Regions from separate parts of the Lentibacillus salinarum genome, predicted to be linked through region 1. Evidence: riboswitches for the same ligand, from Rfam matches in the RefSeq annotation. Region 1 holds a riboswitch; the other holds the start of a gene.

Region 1 (4,436 bases):
AAATTTGGATACAAAATCAGGTGAAAGAATTTGCATATACCTTGCCAGGGCGATAAAGTCAACTTTTCCTTTTAACAGTTCCAACTGTTTTTCTTCAGCTTCTGCTTTCGTATGACTGGACAAGGGAATATGATAATAAGGAATACCATGTCCTTCAACTTCTTCTTTTAAGTCGGGGTGGTTACTAATTACCATGGGAATATCCACTGGAATTTCACCAGATTTCCATCGCCAAATCAGCTCCTTCAAACAATGACCTTCCTTTGAAACAAAAATGGCCATTCGTTTCTTTTTTTTCTTGCTGGTCAGTTGCCAATCCATAGAATAATCTCGAGCCATTGTATGCAAATTATCTTCAAGTTTTCCATAAGAAGAGTCAAAATCTTTTAGATCAAATTCAATCCGCATAAAAAACATTCCTGCATGTGGATCTGTTGTATGCTGATCAAATTGGATAATATTAGCATTATGTTCTACTAAAAAATTAGATACTGTCGATATAATGCCAGGCTTTTCTGGGCAAGAAATTAATAATTCTGCGTGATTTATATTTTCTTTTTCTTGTTGCACTGCTTTTCCCTCCATCCTTTACATTTAAACATTTTAAAATAAAATTTAAAGCTACTTTTTGAATTTTATACTTAATCGTATATCATTAAATTTAAGTTCAATGGTGTCATGTTTAAATTTAACTAAACATTCTGAAATTATGCATGAATCTCATTACCGTCTACCGCTAAGGCTGCTTCCCCAATTGCTTCAGCTAAAGTTGGGTGCGGATGAATTGTACCCGCAATATCCATGGATGTTGAATTCAATACTAACGCTAAACCAGCTTCAGTAATCATGTCAGTGACATTTGGCCCAACCATGTGTACTCCTAATAGTTTTTTTGACTTTTCTTCAACAACGAATTTAACAAAACCATTTGAATCTCCGAATACCAGCGCTTTTCCAACTGCACGAAATGCAAATTTGCCTAGTTTTACTTGGTAACCTTTAGATTTTGCTTCCTCTTCTGTTAAACCTACACTTGCCACCTCAGGACTACTATAAACACATTTTGAGACACGAGTTGGGTCAAGTGGAGACGGATTTTTACCTGCCATATGTTCAATGGCAATGATTCCTTCGTGAGAGGCGACATGAGCAAGCTGTAAGCCACCAATAACATCACCAATAGCATAAATAGTTGAATCATTTGTTTGGTAATATTCATTAGTTTGAATTGTATTTCGGTTCACATTAATAGTCGTTTGATCAAGACCAATGTCCGCTATATTCGGGTGACGACCCACAGAGACTAATAGTTTGTCTGCGGAAAATGATTTTTCCTTCCCCTTATGTTCCGTTTTAATGGAAACACCATTATCCCTTTCCAATGTTTCTGGAAGAACTTTAGCCCCTGTTACGATTTTCACCCCTTTTTTCTTCATTAAACGTTGAACTTCTCTTGAAATATCCTTATCTTCCGTCGGTAAAATGCGTTCTGCATATTCTAGTAGAGTAACCTTTAATCCAAAATCGACAAGCATCGATGCCCATTCTATTCCGATCACACCACCACCAACAATCATAATAGACTCAGGCAATTGGTCCATTTGTAATGCCTCATCTGATGTCATTACATGGGTTCCATCCACTTCAAGGCCAGGAAGCGTACTTGGACGGGATCCTGTAGCAATTAGAATATGACAGGCATGTAGCGTAATGGTCTCTTCTTCGTTCTTCATAGTCACCAAGACATTGCTTGAATCAGATATTTTTCCTTTCCCTTCATAAACATCAATTTTTCCTTTTTTCATTAGATGTTGAACGCCTTTATATAATTGATTTGTAATACCCTCTTTTCTCTCCTGTACTTTAGAAAAGTCAAGTTCTACTTTAGGCGCAACAACACCAAACGCCATTCCATTTTTTGTATTGGTATATACCTCTGCACTCCTTAATAATGCCTTACTGGGAATACAGCCTGCATGGAGGCAGGTTCCTCCCAATTTTTCTTTTTCAACAACGGCAGCTTTTAATCCTAATTGAGATGCACGTATGGCGGCAACATAACCACCTGTTCCGCCACCGATAATGGCAACATCGTATTCCTTTGTCATTTTAAATCACTCCTCTTGTCTTACATAAACAAGCCATTAATAGTTGGCAAACTACCCAATCCTTTTTTATCCAAAAAGGGAATTTAACTGTTAAAATTTGATGTATTCCCATTTCTCCTATCTAATTTTCCATTGCTAATGAGCAAAATTTTTAACATTTCTAAGCATAAAAGTGCACACAAAAAAGGACAGAAAAAGGTGATATTCCCTTCCCTGTCCTTTCACCTGAGAGTTTAGCTCTATTATTGATAGACCTTCCCCTTTGGTGGCGTTCAAAAACGCACTCTCCAGAGACGCGTCCTATTGTGGTTCTTCTACCTGAGAGATTGGTTCCAAGGGTCTTTTTGGAACTTGCTCCTTCGGTGGCTTTTAACCAGCACTCTCCCACAATTGTCATCCGCTTTTTCTTTATAGTATTCTAAATATTGATTATTGTCAATTTAAAATTTTAAGCCTTTATAAGTGAAGGTACACGTTTTACTAATCGTTCAATCGATTTATTCGACTCGTGAAGAACAACATCTTTATCGACTGTTTTTACATTTCCATTTTCCATAACCACTTTACCATTAATTATTGTTGCATCTACATCAGCTCTTGTTGCTGAGTAGACAATTCTTGAAATCGGATCAACTTCGGCAGAAGGGAATGTATGGAACTTATTCAAATCCAAAATTGCAATATCTGCCTTTTTTCCAACTTCAATACTTCCGATTTGATCTTCAAGACCAACTGCTTCAGCTCCTCCTATGGTAGCCATTTTGAAAACGGTCTTTGCATTCATCATGGTAGGTCCATGAAGTGGTTTTTGAATAATGCTTGACAAACGCATCTCGTTAAACATATCAAGATTATTATTACACGGAGCACCATCTGCTCCAAGGCTAAGATGTGCGTCAAGTTCTAACATGTCAGGCATCTCAGCAATACCCGAAGCTAATTTCAAGTTAGAACCAGGGCAGTGACTCATTTTTATCCCACGTTCCTTAATAATACGTTTTTCTTCAGGATCAAGCCATACACAGTGAGCCAAAATAAGATTTTCATCAGCCAACCCAATATGGTCCAGATAAACAACATTCCGCATACCTCTTTGCTGTTCAACAATTTCAATTTCTCCTTTGTTTTCAGAGGCATGTGAGTGAATCTTAACGTTATATTGTTTAGATAAATCGCGGACTTCTGTTAATAGCTCTTCTGTACATGAAACGACAAAGCGTGGACAAAATGCATACTGAAGTCTTCCATTATCATAATTATTCCATTTTTCCAGGAGGTCAACACTTTGCTGGATAGACTTTGTTGTATCCTCTAAAAGGGGTTCAGGTAAATCATCCCCCAAATCCATCATAACTTTTCCACCAAGGACACGTATACCACTTTCAGCCATTGCCTGAAAAGCTTCGTTTGTATGATTAACCGTTTCCATATCAACAATTGTTGTCGTTCCGCTTTGAATTAATTCACCCAGCCCCAGCATAGCCGAATAGTAACTTGACTCCGCATCATGTGAAGCTTCAAGTGGCCATATTTTTTTCTGCAACCAATCCATTAATTCCAAATCATCTGCTTGTCCACGAAACAATGCCTGACAAAGATGGATATGTGTTTGGATAAAACCAGGGATAACGGTTTTATGTCTCGCATCTATAACCTTATCTGCTTCATTTCCAAGGTCACCGCCAACCTTAATAATTATATCGTCTTCAATATACAAATCTCCATAAATAATTTCTTCCTGTGGGTTCATTGTAATGATTTGTGCGTTTTTGATTAAGATACTTGACATGATATCACTCCTTTAAAATCAAAACCCCGGGAGCTGAAGTCTATACTATTGTAAAATTGGGAACTTTAAGTGTATACTTCAACCTTTATCTCTATGAACAATAATCGATTACTAGTTTCTTATAAAAGTCGATAGAACGTAAATATGCATTTATATGTACATATTCATTTGGTTGATGTGCAAGTTTTTCATCACCTGGTCCATAAATTAGCGTAGGTATTTTACTTTTTGGGTTTAAAACTGCACCATCTGTATAATATGATACACCATGTATAGAATCATGGTTCGAAATATCTAATGCTGTTTTAATTATTTTACTCGATCTATCTGTTAGGATAGATGGGCGGTCTAATAAAATATTCATATTATATTCCGGGGCATCATTACTAGAAAATATCTCATTCAATTTTTCTTTTAATTCACTATATAATTGATCATGTGATTGAGGCGGTACAGATCTAATGTCTATATTTATACTACAGTGATCTGGTATGACATTTGTTTGTACACCTCCATTTATTTTTGTCATTGCGGCACTG
Region 2 (4,436 bases), 230 kb from region 1:
ACACCTGCGTATCGCCGACAACGATATCGGCACCAAAATCTCCAGGTGGTGTCAGATAACCGAGCGACAGCGGATTGCTGGAAACGATGAACATCGTCTTTTTCTGCTGGCGAATGATACGATTCACGTCATCGAGTGGTTCAATCTGCCCGAAAAAATTGGGATACTGAATAGCAACGCCTGCTGTCTGTTCATCGATTTCATGATTTAATTGCTCCAGATCGGTGATGCCGTCGTTATGGTCAATTTCAACAATATCAAGATTTTGTCCCTTGGCATAGGTGTGTATGACTGCCCGGGATTCCGGATGGACCGTTTTGGATACCAGGATTTTTTTTCTTTTGGTCTGCCCGGCGGAAAGTGTTACGGCTTCTGCCAGCGCTGTTCCCCCGTCATACATGGACGAGTTGGCCACCTCCATACCGGTCAGTTCACAAATCATTGTCTGAAACTCGAAAATCGCCTGCAATTCACCCTGGGAAATTTCCGGCTGGTATGGTGTATAAGCTGTATAAAATTCCGAACGGGAAATAACATGATCAACGACGGACGGGATAAAGTGATCATAAACCCCGGCACCCAGAAATGAACTGTATTCCTTTAAATTAACATTTCTTGCAGCCATTCGTGTCAGATCTTTCATTAATGCTGTTTCGTCAGCTGGTTTTTTTAAGTTTAATTCCCCTTTAAACCGGACGTCATTCGGAATATCGGAAAACAGCTCTTCACTGGAAGCAACACCGATCGTATCCAACATTTCTTGTTTATCAGCGTCAGTCATTGGCAAATAACGAAATTCCATATCAAATCATCCCCCTTATTGCTCCCGTTTATAAAATGGTGTTTTTACAATAGTTGCTTTTAATTTTCTTTTTCTTACCTGAATATCTAATGTTGTCCCCAACTCAGCATAGTCGGTTTTCACAAGTGCTAGTCCGATATTCTTGTTTAGTGTGGGGGACTGGGTACCGGTCGTCACAAAACCAATTTCTTCATCACCAGCCAGCACGTGGTAGCCGGTACGCGGAATCCCTTTATCAACCATTTCAATTCCGACAAGCTTCCGTTCCGCCCCATCTTCCTTTTGCTGTTTCAGAACTTCTTTTCCAATAAAATTCGCTTCTTTATTAATTTTGACGGCAAATGGCATACCCGCTTCAACCGGTGTAATCGTTTCGGAAAGTTCCTGACCGTATAAAGGCAAGTTTGCTTCAAATCTTAATGTGTCCCTTGCCCCAAGGCCAATCGGCTCCACGCCATCCTCCTTGCCTGTCTCCAGAATCCGATTCCAAAGGGCTCTCCCTTCAGCAGCATCCAAGTATATTTCAAACCCATCTTCTCCCGTATAACCTGTTCGTGAAACAATGGCACCTGATTCAACCGATGAAAAATAAACCGGATTTTCGAACCGGAAAGGCTTGATGGTACTCAAGTCAGTGTCAGTTAGCCGCTGTAAAATCGCCTCTGCTTTCGGCCCCTGTAATGCCAGCTGTGCATAGTCAGATGAAACATTATCAATGGTGACACCAGCATCATTATGGGACGTGAGCCACTTGAAATCTTTGTCGGTATTTGCTGCATTGACAACCAGCAAATAATGATCCTTTTCTAACATATACACGATAAAGTCATCTACCGTACCACCGTTCTCATTGCACATAAACGTGTATTGGGCGCGTTTCGGGGTTAATTTGGACACATCATTTGTTACCATTTTCTGTAAAAAGGCTTCGCTTCCCGGCCCTCTGACCAAAATCTCACCCATATGGGATACATCAAATAACCCTGCTTTCGTTCGTGTTGTTTCGTGTTCATGTTTAATGCCGGTATATTGAACCGGCAGTTCCCATCCGCCAAAATCGATGGCTTTCCCTCCCCACTTGTCATACTCAGGAAATAGAGGTGTCCGTTTTAACTCACTCATTCCATCCACTCCTTTTTTAAAGATTGACGCATTTTGCCCATAAAAAATAGAGATTCCCTAACATAAAGGGAATCTCTGTCCTTCAACCAGAAAGTTGCACATGCCTGTCATTATGTTCATGAACAAACATGCTTGCTTCGTGGGTGGTTTACCTATGTAAACGCTCTCCAGAGCTGCGTCCTACAAGAGTCTTTTTGCCTGAGAGATTCACACGACGTGTTTGCTCCTTCGGCGTTACTGCAACTATGTCACAGTAAGCTCTCCCCTTGTATTCATTCGCATTATGATATTAATAATTTTGGTTATACTATGTATGTGTCTGAAAAAAATATCGATATTACCTGCATTATACCATATGTACGGTCCTAAAAGTAGGGAAAATTATAATTTTATGAAAAAGGGGAACAATAATGGATCAAGTTGATATTCATCAAGATGACATATTTATTGACGGCTTTTCGAAAAGACTGGAAACAGAAGGTCCTTTTTCGTCGTGGGAGCTTTTCCAGATGAATTACCAGGCTGCGCTCACTGCTATGACGCCTTCATTTGAAGGGCTAAAAGCTTTGGACTATTTACCGCAAATGGATTTTCTTGACCACCAATTATCATGCACCACGCAAGTCATCGAGGAAATGAACGGCCGTGCTATTTTGGCGGATGAAGTTGGCCTTGGTAAAACGATAGAAGCCGGTTTGATTTTGAAAGAATATATGCTTCGAGGATTGGTCAAAAAGGCACTGATTATCGTTCCGGCTTCATTGGTCAATCAATGGGCTATGGAGCTGAACGAGAAGTTTTATATTCCTGCCGTCACATTCCGTAAAAGTTATCCGTGGGATCAATATGATGTGATCATCACGTCGATTGACACGGCGAAACGTTCACCCCATCGTGAGCAGATACTTCAGCAGGATTATGACTTTCTATTAGTCGATGAGGCCCATAAACTAAAAAACCATAAAACCAAAAACTTTGCATTTGTTAAAGCGTTGAAAAAAAAGTATTGTTTGCTGCTGACGGCAACACCCGTGCAAAACAGACTGGTAGAAATCTTCAATCTGGTATCTATCCTGAAGCCAGGGCATCTTGGTAATTATGAAACATTCTTAGAACAATACGGAAAGGATCGCAAAAACCTGGATCAGGATGGCTATTTAAAACAATTAATCCAAAAAGTGATGGTTCGCAATACACGGAAACATACGCCATTTGATAACATTAAACGCCACATCGAAACCGTTTGGACAGATTTTACAGATGAAGAACAACATGTTTATTCCCAATTGGAAAGCGCAACCGATACCCTCCCCTCGTTTGCGAAGATTACATTACTCCGGGAGCTATGCTCTTCCCGGGAAGCTTGCTACTTATCAATGCAAAAGATGATGACCGATGAAGAAAGGGAAACGATGATCAAACCAATAACAGAGGAAATAGAGCAGCTACCCCAACATGTGAAAGCTACTAAGGCAGTTGAGTTAATCAAACAAATCGGCGAAGAAAAAGTCATTATTTTTACCGAATATCGGGCGACCCAATTTTACTTGCAATGGTATTTAAAAGAAAACGGGATCACGTCCGTCCCCTACCGTGGCGGTTTTAAAAAAAGTAAAAAAGATTGGATGAGACAGCTGTTCGAGCACCATGCTCAGGTGCTGATTGCGACTGAAGCCGGCGGGGAAGGTATCAACCTACAGTTTTGCAACCATATGATTAATTATGATCTGCCATGGAACCCCATGCGGCTGGAACAGCGTATTGGCAGAATTCACCGGTATGGTCAGGAGCAGGACGTCCATATTTATAATTTGGCTATACGCGGTACATTAGAAGAACATATCATGACGCTCCTGTATAAGAAAATCAATTTATTTGAACAGGTTATCGGACATTTGGACAGCATTCTCGCTGAGCTGAATATCAACGACCTGGAATCGGAAATCCAAAGCATTTTTTCAGATTCCGCCACAACCGGCGAAGCGAAAATTAAATTGGATAACCTGTCCTCTGTTATTCAGATGACCCATAACCAACCGGCAGAGGATGAGCAGGCATATGGCTATTAATCATTTACACGATTTTTTACAATCTTACTTTACAGCCCATCATTGTACGATCGTTCATCAGGAGGAAGGGGCGCTGACGGTTCAGTTAACAGAAGATATGGACCGCGCCTTAATGAACCGCCCCTTTTACTGGCATTACATTAAAAAAATGGGCTACGCCGGGGACCCAAAACAACTAACCCTGATCACAGATCCCGACAAACGTGACGGAAAAAACGAATGGATCCATTACGGCAGTCCCCGTTTGCACCAAATTGTCAATCATCTGCATGAACATGAGAAATATACAAAGCTTTATGAGCGTATTGATACAAACCAAAAAACAGCACTGTACCCATGGCTGGTCACCAATATCAAAATTAGCTATCAGGGGAAACAAAAAAAGGATGAAATGGTGTCAATCGGGCTGCATCTTGTCAATGGCGCCATGAAAGTGAAAATGA

What was found. Region 1 has a riboswitch for glycine ahead of lpdA (dihydrolipoyl dehydrogenase). Riboswitches for the same ligand answer to the same signal wherever they lie in the genome.
Region 2: another riboswitch for glycine. It lies ahead of gcvT (glycine cleavage system aminomethyltransferase GcvT); the one in region 1 lies ahead of lpdA (dihydrolipoyl dehydrogenase).

Annotation. Positions count from the first base shown of each region.
Region 1 covers NZ_JBHTNH010000002.1:245,401-249,836, reverse strand. Annotated here, with positions in the region: gene purU (formyltetrahydrofolate deformylase) at 1-585, opposite strand, end outside; gene lpdA (dihydrolipoyl dehydrogenase) at 708-2,108, opposite strand; glycine riboswitch at 2,313-2,404, opposite strand; glycine riboswitch at 2,405-2,505, opposite strand; gene ACFQ4A_RS01975 (5'-deoxyadenosine deaminase) at 2,557-3,897, opposite strand; gene ACFQ4A_RS01970 (M20 family metallopeptidase) at 3,989-4,436, opposite strand, start outside.
Region 2 covers NZ_JBHTNH010000002.1:475,176-479,611, forward strand. Annotated here, with positions in the region: gene gcvPA (aminomethyl-transferring glycine dehydrogenase subunit GcvPA) at 1-802, opposite strand, end outside; gene gcvT (glycine cleavage system aminomethyltransferase GcvT) at 818-1,924, opposite strand; glycine riboswitch at 2,101-2,200, opposite strand; gene ACFQ4A_RS03190 (DEAD/DEAH box helicase) at 2,335-3,993, shown strand; gene ACFQ4A_RS03195 (YqhG family protein) at 3,983-4,436, shown strand, end outside.